2 regions of the Clostridium estertheticum genome follow, and region 1 is predicted to be linked to the other one. Evidence: a T-box and tRNA genes for the amino acid it is inferred to sense, from the RefSeq annotation. Region 1 holds a T-box; the other holds one or more tRNA genes.
What was found. A T-box is a leader RNA that pairs with one kind of tRNA and senses whether it is charged. The one in region 1 lies ahead of tyrS (tyrosine--tRNA ligase), so its partner is inferred to be a tRNA-Tyr.
Positions count from the first base shown of each region.

Region 1 (8,407 bases):
TTTTTAGCTAAAGGATTTTGCAAAATTGGATTATTACTAATTATCGCCATAAGCCACCTCCAATTTGTTTAAGTTACTAATATTTAAAAAATCATCAATATTTTATTATCGTATATAAACCATTTTTTTGAAGGGGATATCAATAATTTTCTATAAATATTAAATTGCCCTTTTAAATCAAAAGACAAAGCTAAAATATAAATTTTAACTTTGCCTTTTAGAATGTTTTATTCAATGATCAATGAGTAATATTTTTTCTTTCCTTTTTTAATAAGTACTTTACCATCTTTGAAATCAGTATCTACTAGAGTTTCATTTTTATCTTCGATCCTCTTATCATTGATAGTTAATCCGCCTTGTTCTATTAGCCTTCTAGCTTCTGCTTTTGAAGGTAATACTTTAGTGTAGACTAATATATCCATCAATCCAGCACCTAACATGCTTCCTGGGATAGATACAGTCGGCACGCTACTCATATCAGCTCCAGCACCAAACAATGCTTGTGCTGCGCTTTGAGCCTTCATAGCTTCTTCTTCTCCATGAATAAGTTTTGTAACCTCAAAAGCTAAAACTTTTTTAGCCTCATTAATTTTTTCACCCTCTAAAGCGCAGAGCCTCCTGATTTCGTCCATTGGTACAAAGGTAAGTAAAGATAAACATTTCTCTACAACTGAGTCCTCTACATTTCTCCAGTATTGGTAAAAATCATGTGGAGATGTTTTATCTGCGTCAAGCCATAAAGCGCCATTTTCCGTTTTCCCCATTTTCTTGCCTTCACTATTTGTTAATAATGCACAAGTTATTCCATAAGAAGCTTTACTTTCTTTTTTTCTTATCAGTTCCATGCCAGCAATAATGTTTGACCATTGATCATCTCCACCTAATTGCATAGTGCATCCATATTTCTGATTTAACATTAAAAAATCATATCCTTGCATAAGCATATAGTTAAATTCAAGGAAAGATAAACCCTTTTCTAATCTCTGTTTATAACACTCAGCAGCTAACATCCTGTTTACTGTAAAATGTACTCCTATATCCCTTATAAATTCTACATAATTTAAGTTTAATAACCAGTTTGCATTGTTTTCAAGTATTGCTTTGTCATCCTTAAAATCTATAAGTCTTGAAAGCTGAGTTTTTATGCAACTTATGTTATGATCAATTTCTTCCTTTGAAAGCATTTTTCTCATATCTGTTTTACCAGATGGATCACCTATCATCGCAGTTCCTCCACCAACTAATGCTATAGGTCTATGCCCTGCCCTTTGCATATGTGCCATAAACATCATAGTAACAAAATGACCAACATGTAGGCTATCCGCTGTTGGATCAAATCCTATATAAAATGTAACCTTCTCCTTTCCTAATATTTTCTTGATATCATCCTCGTGAGTAAGTTGCTTTAAATATCCTCGTTCTAAAAGTGTATCATATACATTTTCCATGATTTGTTCCTCCCTATTTTAATACTACTTATTTTTGGGGATAAAAAAAACGCCCCCTATGAAAGGGACGAAATATTTTCCGTGGTACCACCCAAATTGATTTAACAATCCGCTTTTTCCTTATAACGTAAGGTCAACCCGTCTCAGCTTAATTTAATCGTCACCTATGGTGACGCATAACTTTATTTCAGCTTAAAGCTCCAGAATGTAATTCACCATATTCCTTAACTAGTTCACACCTACCACTAGCTCTCTTAATAATTCCTATAGTTACTTTTTTCTTTCATAGCTTTATATATTTTTTTAACTTATATCTATTTAACCATTTATTACGTTTATTTTCAACTATTTTCCCCGTATATATTAAATATATATTTAATATATAGACATTATTAAATATAGGCTCAAATAAAATGCTTAACTCCTGGGAAAATAGACTTAAAGGTATTATCATCTTTTGAATCCACAAATATTACTTTACCATACTTAATAAAATCCTTTTTCATTCGTGCAAATCCTTTCCCCGATTTTATAAATCTTTTTTTGTCATCCAAAACTATTAGCTTATCATATATCCACATGTTTCTTTTTAAATAATTATGAGTATTAACTTCAGTTGAAAATAATAGATTACCAGGGCTAATTACACTTACACTGTTGTAATTTACTACTATTTCAATTTCCTTGTTAAATATAGTATAATCCCTATAAAGTATTGCATTCTTTACGGCTTCATGAACTGCACTTATAGGATAATTTGATGGAAATATCTTTTTTAAAATTTCTTCTACTCTATCTAACATATCTAATAAATTACCTTGCACAAGTATTACCTCATCGAATTTATCGTTTACCTTATTTATAATCTTTATCATATTATGAGGTAAATAAATACTATTTATTGAGGAAAATACTAATAATCCACCCAGGGTAACTACCCTTTTATTATAATCTCTTTCTATAAAAGTTATTCCTGCATTGTCCATAAATTCTAACCTATTATCGTTATTTACTAAGATTCCTTTATTTTCAAAATACTTATTGATTATATTGAAATTCAAACTATTAACATCACTATTCATAATAGGCATAGTCTCAATATTAAGATTAAAATTTTCTTGTAAACAGGAAATTAATTCCTCTTTCCTCATTGTATCTGTTGTGGACCCTCGTCTTATGTAAAACGCCCCATTTTCCCTTAATTGATAAGGTTTCTGACCACCATCATATATAGTTATAATTGCCAGGTTTTTGCTTTGATATAATATAAAATCTATGGATATTGGAATAGGTGGTTCACATCTTGAACTAATTATTTGTTGAATTTGTTCTTCTTTAAATTCATTGGCATCAATACCTATAATTCTTTTTGTTTTATCCTCTACCCCAATTATGATATATCCACGTCCTCCACGAGAATTTGCTATAGCAGATACATCTTTAGCTAATTCTTTTTTACCACTTTCTATTAATATATCAATTTTTTGCTTGTAATCTAGTTTTGTACCCTCATCCCTTTTGAGCAAGATGCTAATTCTTTTTAAATCCATGTATTTCACCCCAACCCCGCTATAATAATATATTATTATTATAGTATAACAATGTTTCAAATGTAATTATATTTTACAACAAAAGAGGATTAAATACCATTACATAAATAATGCTAAATTAATGAAAATTTTTATCATCTCCGGAGGTCATTATTTCTACATCTACTTCGACTTTCAACTCAGTTTTCTTAATAATATTTGGGATTTTTACATTTGGATATTTCCTATAAAATTCATCACTTATTTCAAAAATATCTATCCCCTTATCCTTGTATTTAGAAAATAAGATATTGCAAGCCTTCTTGATGTTATCTTCTGCCGTCTCTTCCATTTTCGCAACATTTTTTTTAGTAAGTATAATACTTTCTTGAGCCTCACCAAAATCTACCTTAACTTTAATTTTCTTTTTAAAGTGAACAATGTTATCTGAATAATTTACTTCTGTTTTAGTTTTACTTTTTACTATTTCTAGAGTAACAAATTTATTAATATCACAAGGATTAGTTACTTCTAAAATACCACTTGATAAAGTATTCTTTAAAAAGTTATATCCTAGCCCCTCAGTACTTTCTAAAATGCTTACCATTTTATCATCTTTGATTACCGCTCCACCATTTATTTGTAATTTCGGCTCCAAACTATCCTTTGGCATATCTATTATTGTTAATACAGATGTTTTCTCTCCAGCAACTCTTTTATTTAGATAATCATTTAAAGTTAATATTACAGCTCTTGGGGATGATCCAATGTTTTGTATAAGTTCTGTTATAAAGAACCCAATGTACTTTTCCTGAGTAATTTTCAACCCCATAAGTTTTTGTGCATCCCCTGGATATACTGCTATATAGGGTCTTACAAGTAATTCCTGGTCACGAGATAGCAAGTCTACGAAATTATCAAGTCCGTGCTCTGCAGCCCTTTGAGTAAATATTATGACTTTATTTTGTGTATAATTTAATTTGTAACTTGAGGTTGAGTTCATATCTCTAATGGCCTCAAATAATGTTTTTCCTTTACCATTAAATAATATTCTCTCATCCACACCTTCAGTAGACGCCCCCTTTATTCCCTTAAACGCTTCAATGTATGTTACAGGGTTACCACTTTGATCCACATCTATGACTAATGCAGTAACAAATAAAACCCTATTTATATCCCTGTAACTAAAGCATGCTGACATATTAAAACAATTTATTATTAAACATATTATAAGCAATATTTTTTTATATTTTCTCATTGTAATTATCCTTATCGAAAATATTATTAGATATATTGTTAAGATCTTTCCTATATAATATATCCTTAGATTTAAAACTTTCTAATGTGCCAAACGGAAACAAATATGGATATCCACAACTTTCCAGACCCGACATATGTGCGATTAAAATGAAGAATCCAATATAAAAACCTGGAAGCCCTAGCACTGCTGAAAACATAATAATAACTATATTCCATATAGATAAAGCACCATAAAGTTTAGGAACTAAAAAAGAAGATATAGACGATAGTGCAACTATTACCACAGTACTTTGGGAGGCTATTCCTACTCCAACTACAGCATCGCCTAATATTAAAGCTCCAACAATACTCATTGCTTGACCTATTGACTGTGGCAATCTTATACCCGCCTCCCTAAGTAGCTGGAAGAAAAATGTCATTAAAAGTAGTTCTAGAACTGTAGGAAGAGGCACCCCTGCCCTAGACACTGCGAACCTTATTGCAAGAACAGATGGAATAAGAGAGAAATGGTAGGTCGCAAGAGCCAAGTATACACCTGACAATAAACAAGCTGCAAAAAAGCTAATTACTCTTGTAATTCTAGATAAATTTCCAAAATACTTATTAGAATAATAATCGTCTGGCGATTGAAAATTATCTATAAAAAAATATGGTGCAGTAATTACAAACGGCGTTCCATCTACAACTATTGCTATCTTTCCCTCTAAAAGTTTTGATGCAACCACATCTGGTTTTTCAGTAGAGCCGATTGTATCAAAAGTAGTGTTCTTATTTTTAAGAGCTTCCTCAATATAATTCGTATCTAAAATAAACTCCAATTTTATATTGGACACTTTTTTTCTTATATAATCAACAAGTTTTTTAGGAGCAACACCTTCAATATAACATAATACAACTACTGTATTTGATTTAGATCCTAAAGTCATGGATTCAAATTTTAAATTGAGATTTTTTATTTTCCGCCTAATCAACGATACGTTATCTACAAAAGCCTCTGTAAATCCTTCTCTTGGTCCCTTAATAACGTTTTCTGTAACAGGAATACCTACACTCCTCCTTACATACCCTTTCGCTTCACAAAAAATTGATTTATTTGCAAAAGAAAAAATAAGCACTAGGTCACCAGACAAAATGTGCGATATCGCCTCATCATTGGTATTAATGTCACCAATATTATTAGCTGGTAATATTTCTTTTTTTATATACTCTATATCTACATTTGTAATATCATGTTGTATAAGCGGGTTAAATATATATTCACTAATAAATTTAGAATCACATAAATCATCAATGAATACGCCAAATATTATCCCCATTTCACATTTTATTTCTCTATATTTAACATCATAGCTGTTTTTTAATTTCTCCTTAATATACTCTATATTTACTTTTTCCATTTTAATCACCCGCTTTATTGTTTGTAATGTTAAAGTTTAATATTCTAAAATTATATAATATTTAAGTTTAATATTTTTAATTTGGTAAATAATACTAACATAGGCGTAATTTTATTACGTCTATGTTAGTATAAAAATACTGAAATGATGAGGAGATAAAATGGATAAGCTTAATACAAAACATTTGATGTTCATAATTTGGGGTACATCTATTGTAGCAATGAAAACTTACCCCAATGTATTTATTATAAATGGAGGACGTGATTCCTGGATTTCTGTTATAATTGCCTCTATATTAATATTCCTTTATTTTATTTATATACTTTACATCTGCAAAAAAAACAGTTGCTATAATATGGACGAAATATATCATAAAGCTATCGGTAAAACTATGGGTGATATTTTTTTAATTTTATTTATCCTAAGTCTAATTGTAAGTTTAATGGAAAGTGCTTCAGTTGAATCAAATGCAATACATGTAAATCTGCTACAGGAAACTCCAACTTGGTTTTTTCTATTGTTTATATTAATGCCAGCAATTTATGTAACAAAGAAAGGTACTAGAGCAATAACTATAGTTGTTATAATTGGTATTTCACTTATAATGGTGGCAGGAATAATTTTAGCGGTTCTTACAGCTCCATATAAAAAATACAATTACTTACTTCCTATAATGGCAAATGGCGTAACTCAATCTTTTATTTTATCAGTAATAAAAGCACTGGGATGTTATAGTGGTATAGCTGCTTGTATTCCATTTTTATCAAATGTTTGTCATAAACCCAAAATCATAAAACATTCCATTATTGCAATACTGATTGTAATACAAATGGAGATCTTCGCAAATATTGGTCTCTTAACTACCTTCTCATTAGTTAGAGTCCTCGGAATTAACTACCCTAAACTTATACAAACTCAGTTAGTTAGTTATTTTAGTTTTATAGAGGGTGGTGAATTCTTTGTAATGCTTCAAATGGTTGGCGGATGGTTTATAAAATATGTATTAGTACTAAATGCTATACTAATCCTAATAAAAAGGCTTTCCTTCTTTAACAAATACACAATATATATTATTACATTATTAGTATTCATATTTTCCTATTTCCTTTCTGCAAAAGTAGTATTATTATATAAATTTTTAAACATTTACGTTTATTTTTCTGTGATAAGCCTTATATTAATACCAACAATAATTTTCAGTATATTCTACTTTAAAACAAAAATAAATAGTAGGACATTTACTCTAAAATAAGCATTTATAAGGTTTAGTCACTTTTTAAATATACGTAAAAAAGGCTCAGAATTTATTATATTATGAGCCTTTTTTACTAATTTATAAATCCATGATTTTTATTATATTTAACAAGCGTTAATGATAATGGCAATGCAAGAGCAATACCAACTATAACTTGACCAATATTTGGAGGTATATCCACAAATGCAAGTAGTACGTTATTAGTTGTTAGCTTATATACTACAAGGCCTGAAAGAAAATACCCAAAAACCATCCATACACCCGCTACTATAAATGCAAATAGATTATTCCACAAATTATCTGCTTTATATCCCTTCCTATATGCAATCATAGCTGTTATGTATGCCATTCCTCCTTTTATAATCAATGTAAAAGGCGCCCAATAAAACCACGGTGTTGATAAATCAAATAAAGTCATACCAAGTGCAGCCGCTATAACACCTTTTTTCTTTCCTAGTAACAAGGCAGATAAATATACCATGCTATCCCCTATATGAAATACAGCCTTATTCCCCACTGGTACTTTTATTAAATATGTAGCAATATATATAATAGCTGCCATAAGGCTAATTTGTACTATATCAATAGTTTTAATAGACGTGTTACTACTTTCCATCATTCTCCCCCTAAAGTTTTCGCTTAAATATTTTTTTAAGATTCTCTCTAATACCATTATATACAATACTTTTTTATTTTCAAATGTATCCATACGCTTTTTAAAATAATAATTTAATATATTGTATATACATTGTCGAAATACTAAATACTATATAATATTTAGTTATTTTGATAAATGGAGGTATTCATATGACTTTCTTGCGATGGCTTGGTGGATTTGTGGTTTTATTTTGGTTAATGGGAGTACTTTTTAGTAAAGGTGGAAGTTTAATTAATATATTACTAATAGTTGCTGCAGTTGTATTTATAATTGACATTCTATTTAGTAAAAGAAAAAATTTATAAAATTGAATGCAAAAAAGTCTCTTGAAATATTTTCAAGAGACTTTTCATTTTATTTATTTTTAATTAAGTTACCTAAAATACCCTGACATATACTTAATCATTATTTTTACTAACATCCGATAAGATTAAACCTTTATTATGCTCTAATGCCCAACTAATACCCCAATCATTTTGGAATAATAATAGATCCCTGTCCTTAAAATCTTTAACTAATCTAGCATCACTAGTTAAGTTAAGTTTTTCTTTATCTATTTCACTCTTTTCAATCCATCTTATATTTTTAAATGCTAACCTATCAATTTTAATATCTACACTATATTCGTTTTTAAGTCTAAATTCTAATACCTCAAACTGAAGCACTCCTACAACTCCAACTACAATTTGTTCAATTCCTATATGTAGTTCCTTAAATACTTGGATTGCTCCCTCTTGAGCTATTTGTGTTACTCCCTTTATAAATTGCTTTCTCTTCATAGTATCAACAGTTCTCACCCTTGCAAAATGTTCTGGCGCAAAAGTTGGTATTCCTTCAAACTCAAATTTATTTGAGGACGA
Region 1 is NZ_CP015756.1:4,276,654-4,285,060, forward strand. It holds gene A7L45_RS19980 (hypothetical protein) at 1-50, opposite strand, end outside; gene tyrS (tyrosine--tRNA ligase) at 228-1,448, opposite strand; T-box leader at 1,509-1,744, opposite strand; gene A7L45_RS19990 (AlbA family DNA-binding domain-containing protein) at 1,853-2,998, opposite strand; gene A7L45_RS19995 (Ger(x)C family spore germination protein) at 3,117-4,235, opposite strand; gene A7L45_RS20000 (spore germination protein) at 4,222-5,634, opposite strand; gene A7L45_RS20005 (GerAB/ArcD/ProY family transporter) at 5,795-6,886, shown strand; gene A7L45_RS20010 (ECF transporter S component) at 6,963-7,505, opposite strand; gene A7L45_RS23395 (DUF5670 family protein) at 7,697-7,852, shown strand; gene A7L45_RS20015 (peptide chain release factor 3) at 7,946-8,407, opposite strand, start outside.

Region 2 (8,407 bases), 750 kb from region 1:
TCTTAAAACTGTGGTTCTATCAACCCATAATTTCCATCTTTTCTTTTATATACTACATTCACTTCTGAATTACCATTCACTTCTGTACTGCCATCACTCATATATACAAAGAAACTATGTCCAACTAACTCCATTTGAAGCACTGCTTCTTCTGCAGACATCGGTTTGAATGCAAATTTCTTTGTTTTTACTATTTTAGGTTCTAAACCATTATCTTCACTATTATCATATTGTGGTATACCCTGAAATTTAAGGGATGTTCCTTTATTTCTTTTTTCTAATTTCGTTTTATTTTTTCTAATTTGTCTTTCTAATTTGTCAACAACAAGATCTAATGACGTATACATATCATCATTTACTTCTTCTGATCTCAAAACAACTCCATTAAAAGGTATTGTAATTTCTATAGTATGTCTGTTCTTATGGACACTCATGGTTGTCTGAGCTTCCACATCCGGATTAAAATACTTATCTAATCTAGATATTTTCTTGTCTATCATATTTCTTAATGCTTCTGTTACTTCCATGTTTTTTCCTATTACTTTAATTTTCATACGTACAACCCCTTTCTAATATCCACATAACGTTTTATATTTAATAATGCTATATGTTTTGTATCTCAATTCTATTACACTTAATGCTAAATAGCAACCATAAATTCAGAATTTACGTAATATTAAAGCAATTTAAATGACAATCCCTTAATATTCCTAATTATTACTCTATTTCTTTATGTGAATTGTTAATTAACTATAATTGTTTTTATGTTTCAATCGTTTACATAAACGAAAAAATAAAAACTCCTAATATTATATTAGGAGTTTTTATATAGTAAGTTAGTTGACCTGGTCTTTGCCCCCACACTCGCCTGCTGGAGCTTTTGCTACCCAGAATTACCTTCTCACTACTAACACTCTCGCTCGTTAAAACGGCAGGACTAACCTCTAAGCCGCACCATGCTCACTAAACTTTGTTTAACTTACGTGGATCGTTTCGCCTGCGACTGGCCTCGACTTTCAACCACAAACCTAACTTACTACAATCAGTATTATACATTACTTTTGGCTATAGTCAATATAAAAATATTATTCGCTCCATTCTCTTTTAGCATATGTGCGCAATGAAACGCTGTAGCCCCAGTGGTTATAACATCATCTACAAGTAAAATATTTTTATTTTTTATAAACTCGCTTCCTTTAATTTCAAAGCATTTTTTCATATTGTCCCACCTTTGATCGCCACTTAGACCTATTTGATCTTTAGTATCTTCCGTTTTAATCAAATTGCATGTAACTGGAATACTTAAAAATTGTGATAAGTATTTTGCCAAAAACTCACTTTGATTATATCCTCTATTTTTTAGTGCTCTTTTAGTCATAGGTACATAAGATATTAAATCAAACTCCAAATAATTATTTTTAACAGATTCCAGCATATATTTAGCCAAAATTTCGCCACATATAAAATCATTTTTATATTTGAGTCTAATAATCAGTTCTTTAACAATACTCGAATAATAAAACACTGACCTTGCAACATATTCTTCTTCGCTACTACCTATATAAAAGCTTTCCTCGGAGCGTCTAAGTTTTTTTCTACATACAGTGCATAGCGCTTCACTTTCTTCACTATATCCACTACATATTACGCATGATTCATCACCAGAATATATAACTTGAACTAAACAATAAAGTATCTTTTTTATATATTTAATAATCCTCTTTCCCACGCTTTCTCATTAAATTTACTAGCCATACTTTTAGCTTTATCCATTTGAACAGTTTGGGCATTAGCTAAAAATATAGCCTCGCCCCTTTGTATATTCTCAAATCTTCCGACCTTGCTTGATAAAAAAAATAATTGTTTATAGTCAAATTTCACGTTATCAGCAAAGTAAACTATAACATCAATCGAATGGAATTCTAAATAGTTTTCTTCAAAGTCATTTGTTACAAGTATTCCCTTATCTTTATTCATAAAGTTTACTTTAATATTATCATCGCTTCTACTTTTAATAAATAAAACTATATTTTCACTTAACTTTTTTTTAAAATTACTAAGGTACGCGAATACTGACATAGCCTTTTGTGCGTCCGGCACAAATATTATTACCTTTCTGTTAGATATTATTGACCAATTTAAATATTCATAAACTACTAAAGGTATATCCAGACTAAGATTTATTCTAGTAGTTATAATCCTAGGCTCAATAATTGGGATATTAGCATTTTTTATCGGAAACATAATTGTATTATCTTCGCTTAAAACATTTTCTACACAATATGCTATAGCTAAACCGCCTATGTTTCGCATTTTCAGTAATATATTTTTTATTTGCTCTTTATTAAACTTTGGGAAACTCCTAATATCATTATAAATAACCAAATCAAATTTTTCTTGTAGGTTTAATGCATTCTCATGGCTACATATATATAAATACCCACCTTCACTCCTATAATTTGTTGTAGATGAATACACATATTGACGTAGATTACTAAATTTATTAATATAATAAAGAATATCAGTGTTACGTTCGTCTTCATTAGTTATATACAATATTTTTTTGTTTTCATTTGCATATGTTACTATAGTTTTTAAGAATATATCAGAGGAATTGTAAAATACAGATACAATATCAATATTATTTTCACCATTTATGTAAGCTTTAAAAATTTCCTTACTAATTTCATCTTTTTCCTTACTAAGGTTTAATTTTGCGTAGTAAACCATGTAAAATCTCCTTTATAATTAAATAATCACCTGCGGCGTCGTAATATTAATCTAGACTGAGATTTGCATCTACTATTTGTTTTATTCTAAATCCCAGTGCAGAATATCTCTCGAAACTTCTGTTATTGTCTTTCATGAAACTAATAGCTTTTCTCTCTCCCACTAAAACAACCATATTTTTAGCCCTAGTTATACCTGTATATAGCAAATTTCTATTCATTAAAAGTGGTGGCCCCATAAACATAGGCATAATTACAACTTCAAACTCACTTCCTTGACTCTTATGTATCGTTATAGCATAAGCAAGCATTAGTTCATCTAAATTCACACCCTCGTATTCTACGCGCTTATCATCATCAAAAATGACAACAACATTCTCATTATCATCATTAATATCTTCTACATAACCTACATCACCATTAAAAATTCCAGTGCCATCATCTGCCTTTGCGTTCATTTTATGCCACTTCATAGAGTAATTATTTTTTATTTGCATAACCTTGTCACCAACTCTAAATATGGTATTTCTAAATTCTTTTTCTTTTTTACCTTTAATTTTAGGATTTAATATTTTCTGAAGTTCGATATTTAAATTTTCTATGCCGAGTATGCCTTTCCTCATGGGTGATAATATTTGAATGTTCTTCATTTTATCCCACTCTTTATTAAAATTAGGTAATCTTGTATTTATTAAAGCTATTATGTTATTTAAAGTTTTCTCCGGTTCATTGTTTTCAATAAAATAAAAATCTTTACCCTTTTTATTTAGAATAGGCATTTCACCATTATTAATCTTATGGGCATTTACAATAATCATACTTTCCTGTGCTTGCCTAAAAATCTCCTTAAGTTTAACCACCTTAACACTTTTGCTATCAATAAGGTCTCTCAGAACGTTACCCGGTCCAACTGATGGTAACTGATCAACGTCACCAACTATTATAAGTCTAGTCCCTATTGTAATCGCATTTAACAAACTATTCATAAGCATTATGTCTATCATAGATGCTTCATCAACAATTAATACATCACAATCAAGTGGAGATTCCTCGCTTTTAGTAAACTGCGAACTGTCATCTCCACCTATCCCAAGCTCTAGCAGTCTATGTATTGTTTTCGCTTCACGCCCAGTAGCTTCAGTCATCCTTTTCGCAGCGCGTCCTGTGGGAGCAGCCATATACACTTTAAGTCCTGCTTTTTCAAACATTTCTATAATGCAATTGATTATAGTTGTTTTACCTGTACCTGGTCCTCCTGTTATAATTTCAATACTATTTTCCATAGCCCCGCAAATTGCACTTCTTTGAGAAGTCGCAAATTGTATATTTTTTTCGTTCTCAAAATCATTAATTTTTTCTTCTATATCTATTTCTAATTCTTCATACTCTTCTATAGATAAGGTTATAATTTTTTTAGTTATACTTAATTCACAATAATAAAAAGGCATAGTAAAAACGCAGTCTTCTTCATCTATATTCTCAATCTTCAATTTCCCGTTCAATACATTATCATAAATATTTTTCTCAATTTCTTCATCAGTAACCCCAAGAATGTTTTTAGATTGCTTATACAATTTAAAAAGGGGCATATAAGTGTTTCCCATAGCACAGAATTCATTAACCACATAATTAATCCCACTTTGTATTCTAAAAGGTGATTCTTTATCAATCCCTAAACTCCGCGCTATCTTATCTGCAATTTTAAATCCTACACCGGAAATAGTTTCAGTTAGTACATAAGGATTATCTTGAACTACTTTTATCGATTCTGCTCCATACTTTTTATATATTTTTACACATTGGCTAGGTGTTACTCCATATGTTTGAAGAAATATCATAATATTTTTTACTTCTCGTTGCTTTGCGTAAGATTCAAATATTAACTGAATCTTTTTTTGTCCTATACCATCAATTTCTTTTAATTTTTCTATCTCATTATCTAATATATTCATAGTATCTTCGCCAAAGCGCTGTACTATTTTTTTAGCAGTTACAGGTCCTATTCCCTGAATAACTCCTGAAGATAAATATTTTTCTATACCCATAAGTGAGCTAGGTATAATTTCCTCACATTGGACTATCTTAAATTGTTTACCAAATTGAGGATGATTGACCCACTCTCCAGTTAACTTCAGATTCTGACCTTCACTTATATATGGCACAACGCCAACCACGGTTATTTGTTTTTTATTATCATTTAAATGAGCAATCATATATCCATTGTCTTCATTATGAAATACTATATCTTCGATTGTTCCTTGTATTTCTGACATAAAATCTCCCCTATTTATAAATTTATATAATAATATTATATCATATGTGTTATACAACTTTTATCAATAGTATACCTCTATCTTAAGTTTTATCAAAATTCTAATTAATAATCCATAAATTGCATAATAAATATGGTTTTATAATTGTTTTACTTTAAAATTAATAATTATATACGCAAAAGAAGGATAACAATTATTAATTGTCATCCTTTTTTACTTATATTATAAATATTTTTTTATTTCATCAACCTTATTTAATTTTTCCCAACTTAAATCCAAATCATTTCTTCCAAAATGTCCATAAGCTGCTACTTGTTTATAAATAGGTTTTCTAAGATCTAATTCTCTTATAATAACAGCTGGTCTTAAATCAAATACTTTTTCGATTATTGCAACTATTTTATCGTCAGAAATTTTTCCTGTTCCAAAAGTTTCTGCTTCTATAGATACTGGCTTGGCTACACCTATAGCATAAGCTAACTGAATTTCTAATTTATCTGAAACCCCTGCAGCTACTAAATTTTTAGCAACCCATCTTGCAGCATATGCAGCTGATCTATCAACTTTCGTTGGATCTTTTCCTGAGAAACATCCACCGCCATGTCTACCAGATCCTCCATAAGTATCAACTATTATTTTTCTTCCTGTTAAACCAGAATCACCTTGTGGTCCTCCGATAACAAATCTACCTGTAGGATTTATATAATATTTCGTATTTTCATCTAATAATTCACTTGGAACTATTGGCTTTATTACGTTTTCTATTAAATCTTTTTCAATTTGATCATGAGTTGCTTCTACTCCATGTTGAGTTGAAATAACAATAGTATCTATTCTAACTGGTTTATTGTCTTCATACTCTACAGTAACTTGAGTTTTTCCATCTGGTCTCAAGTATTTTAATGTACCATCTTTCCTTACTTCACTTAATCTTCTTGCTAATCTATGTGCCATAGAAATTGGAAGAGGCATATACTCTGGTGTCTCATTAGTGGCAAACCCAAACATCATACCTTGATCTCCAGCGCCTATTGAATCAACTTTCGATGTACGGCCTTCCTTAGACTCTAAGTCTTCATCAACACCCATAGCTATATCTGATGATTGTTCATTAATAGATGTAATTACTGCGCATGTACTAGCATCGAAACCATATTTCGCTCTAGTGTATCCTATACCTTCAATAGTATTTCTAACAACTTTAGGAACATCTACATAACAATTAGTTGTTATCTCTCCCATAACCAATACCATTCCAGTAGTAACTGCAGTTTCACAAGCAACTCTAGCGTAAGGATCTTGTTCTAATATAGCATCAAGTACAGCATCTGAAATTTGGTCACAAATTTTATCTGGATGTCCTTCTGTAACTGATTCTGATGTGAATAATCTTTTCATATTAATTCTCCTTTCTAATGCTAAATAATAATTTTTTATAAAAATAAAACCCCTTCCAAAAATAAGAAGAGGTGTTTTATCCATCTCCCTTATCTTGCAGATTATAACTGCAGGAATTGGCACCATGGTGCATAGCACCGGTTGCCGGGTTTCATAGGGCCTTTTTCCCTCCACCTCTCTTGATAAGAGTTATCAATATTAAGTTTTCATTATACTACCACATGCAATCAGCAGTGTCAACATATCAATTCTTTTAGATTAAATAAGTAAAAAAAGACATCTATTGATGTCTTTTGGTGGAGGAGGATGGATTCGAACCATCGAAACATTACGTAACAGATTTACAGTCTGCCCCCTTTGGCCACTCGGGAACTCCTCCATATGTGGAGCTAGCAATAGGAATTGAACCTACAACCTGCTGATTACAAGTCAGCTGCTCTACCGTTGAGCCATGCTAGCATATACTTATTCGATTATAAAAAAATTGTTATGGTGGGAACAACAGGGTTCGAACCTGTGACCCTCTGCTTGTAAGGCAGATGCTCTCCCAGCTGAGCTATGCTCCCAGAATTAAATAAACACGATAAATGGTGGAGGAGGATGGATTCGAACCATCGAAACATTACGTAACAGATTTACAGTCTGCCCCCTTTGGCCACTCGGGAACTCCTCCATATGTGAAGCTGGCAATAGGAATTGAACCTACAACCTGCTGATTACAAGTCAGCTGCTCTACCGTTGAGCCATGCCAGCACATTATTAATATATCGTTTTGCCGTGTCGACAAGGATTATTATACAACTTAAAAAAATAAATTACAAATTTATTTTCCTTAAATAAACGACTTCTTCTCTACATTACTATATCATTCTCATATTTACTCAGTATTAAACGCTAATACAACTTTTTATTATTCAAGAGTTTTTTTATATAACCTACCTAAATATAGTTAATTCAGTTCTTCTGCCAAGTTCATATCTATAAACCTTCCAGCAACTTTCCGAACTTTGTCATATTCTTTTTCCGATAAATCTTTTTTCAATAATTTAAGTGCTTTAAGAACCCCTCCCTCAACATCTTTAGCATATAAATATTCCTTCACTTTCTTATACTCCTCTTTATCTAACTTCATACTTACATACAATAACTTGATTTTATCAGAAGTAGTTAAATTTTCTTCTATTTTTGATGCGGATACTTTAAAAACTGCTTTTTCATTTTTTTCTATATACTTATAATAATTTTCTAGACTATCCTTCTCCTCCTCATTTTTTTTAGTATCTAGATCTGATGAAATTACATTTGAGCTACTACCGCTCACCTTTTCTTCTTCTTTTTTATAATTACTACTCAATTTTTTATCCTGCATATTATCCCTTATAAGCACTTTAACCCCATCATTATTAGTTGTTCTTGAATTAGAATGTTTTGTATACTCAGCCACCTCAGGTTTATGCAAATTATTAACATAGTAATGATATGAAACCATGCTAATCACACTTACTAAAGTTGAGAATATAATAATGAATAACGAATTAATTCTTTTCATAAAATATCACCCCAAATAATTATTATATATAGATTATTTGCCAATTAATGATTTTTTTATTCTTTATAATAATAATGCTGGGAGTTTATTCATATAAATGATTCATAGGAAAATAAATAAGAATTGTTTTTCAAAGGCAGAAATGCAAGGAGGTATATTTCTTGAGCAAAGCTAAAACCCATTATAAAGACCCTTTAGCATACTATACAATTTCTAATTTTCTAAAAGACTATATTGACAAAAACACTCTAGTCGTTTGCATAGGTACCGATAGATGTATAGGTGATTGCCTTGGACCTTTGGTTGGTACCTTTTTAAAGAATAGTTCCTTTCCATTACCCGTTTATGGCACTATAGATAATCCAATTCATGCCTTAAACATAGATAGTAAGTTATCTGAAATAAACGCTAAACATCCAAACTGCACTATCATAGGTGTTGATGCTTGTCTCGGCGAT
Region 2 is NZ_CP015756.1:263,669-272,075, reverse strand. It holds gene hpf (ribosome hibernation-promoting factor, HPF/YfiA family) at 3-554, opposite strand; gene A7L45_RS22695 (ComF family protein) at 1,049-1,729, opposite strand; gene A7L45_RS01300 (hypothetical protein) at 1,702-2,730, opposite strand; gene recD2 (SF1B family DNA helicase RecD2) at 2,777-5,002, opposite strand; gene metK (methionine adenosyltransferase) at 5,225-6,400, opposite strand; SAM riboswitch class I at 6,487-6,589, opposite strand; tRNA gene A7L45_RS01285 (tRNA-Tyr) at 6,695-6,779, opposite strand; tRNA gene A7L45_RS01280 (tRNA-Thr) at 6,785-6,859, opposite strand; tRNA gene A7L45_RS01275 (tRNA-Val) at 6,891-6,966, opposite strand; tRNA gene A7L45_RS01270 (tRNA-Tyr) at 6,989-7,073, opposite strand; tRNA gene A7L45_RS01265 (tRNA-Thr) at 7,082-7,153, opposite strand; gene A7L45_RS01260 (hypothetical protein) at 7,350-7,949, opposite strand; gene yyaC (spore protease YyaC) at 8,111-8,407, shown strand, end outside.
Region 2: it has a tRNA-Tyr gene. The T-box ahead of tyrS (tyrosine--tRNA ligase) is inferred to sense a tRNA for this amino acid. The anticodon was not compared.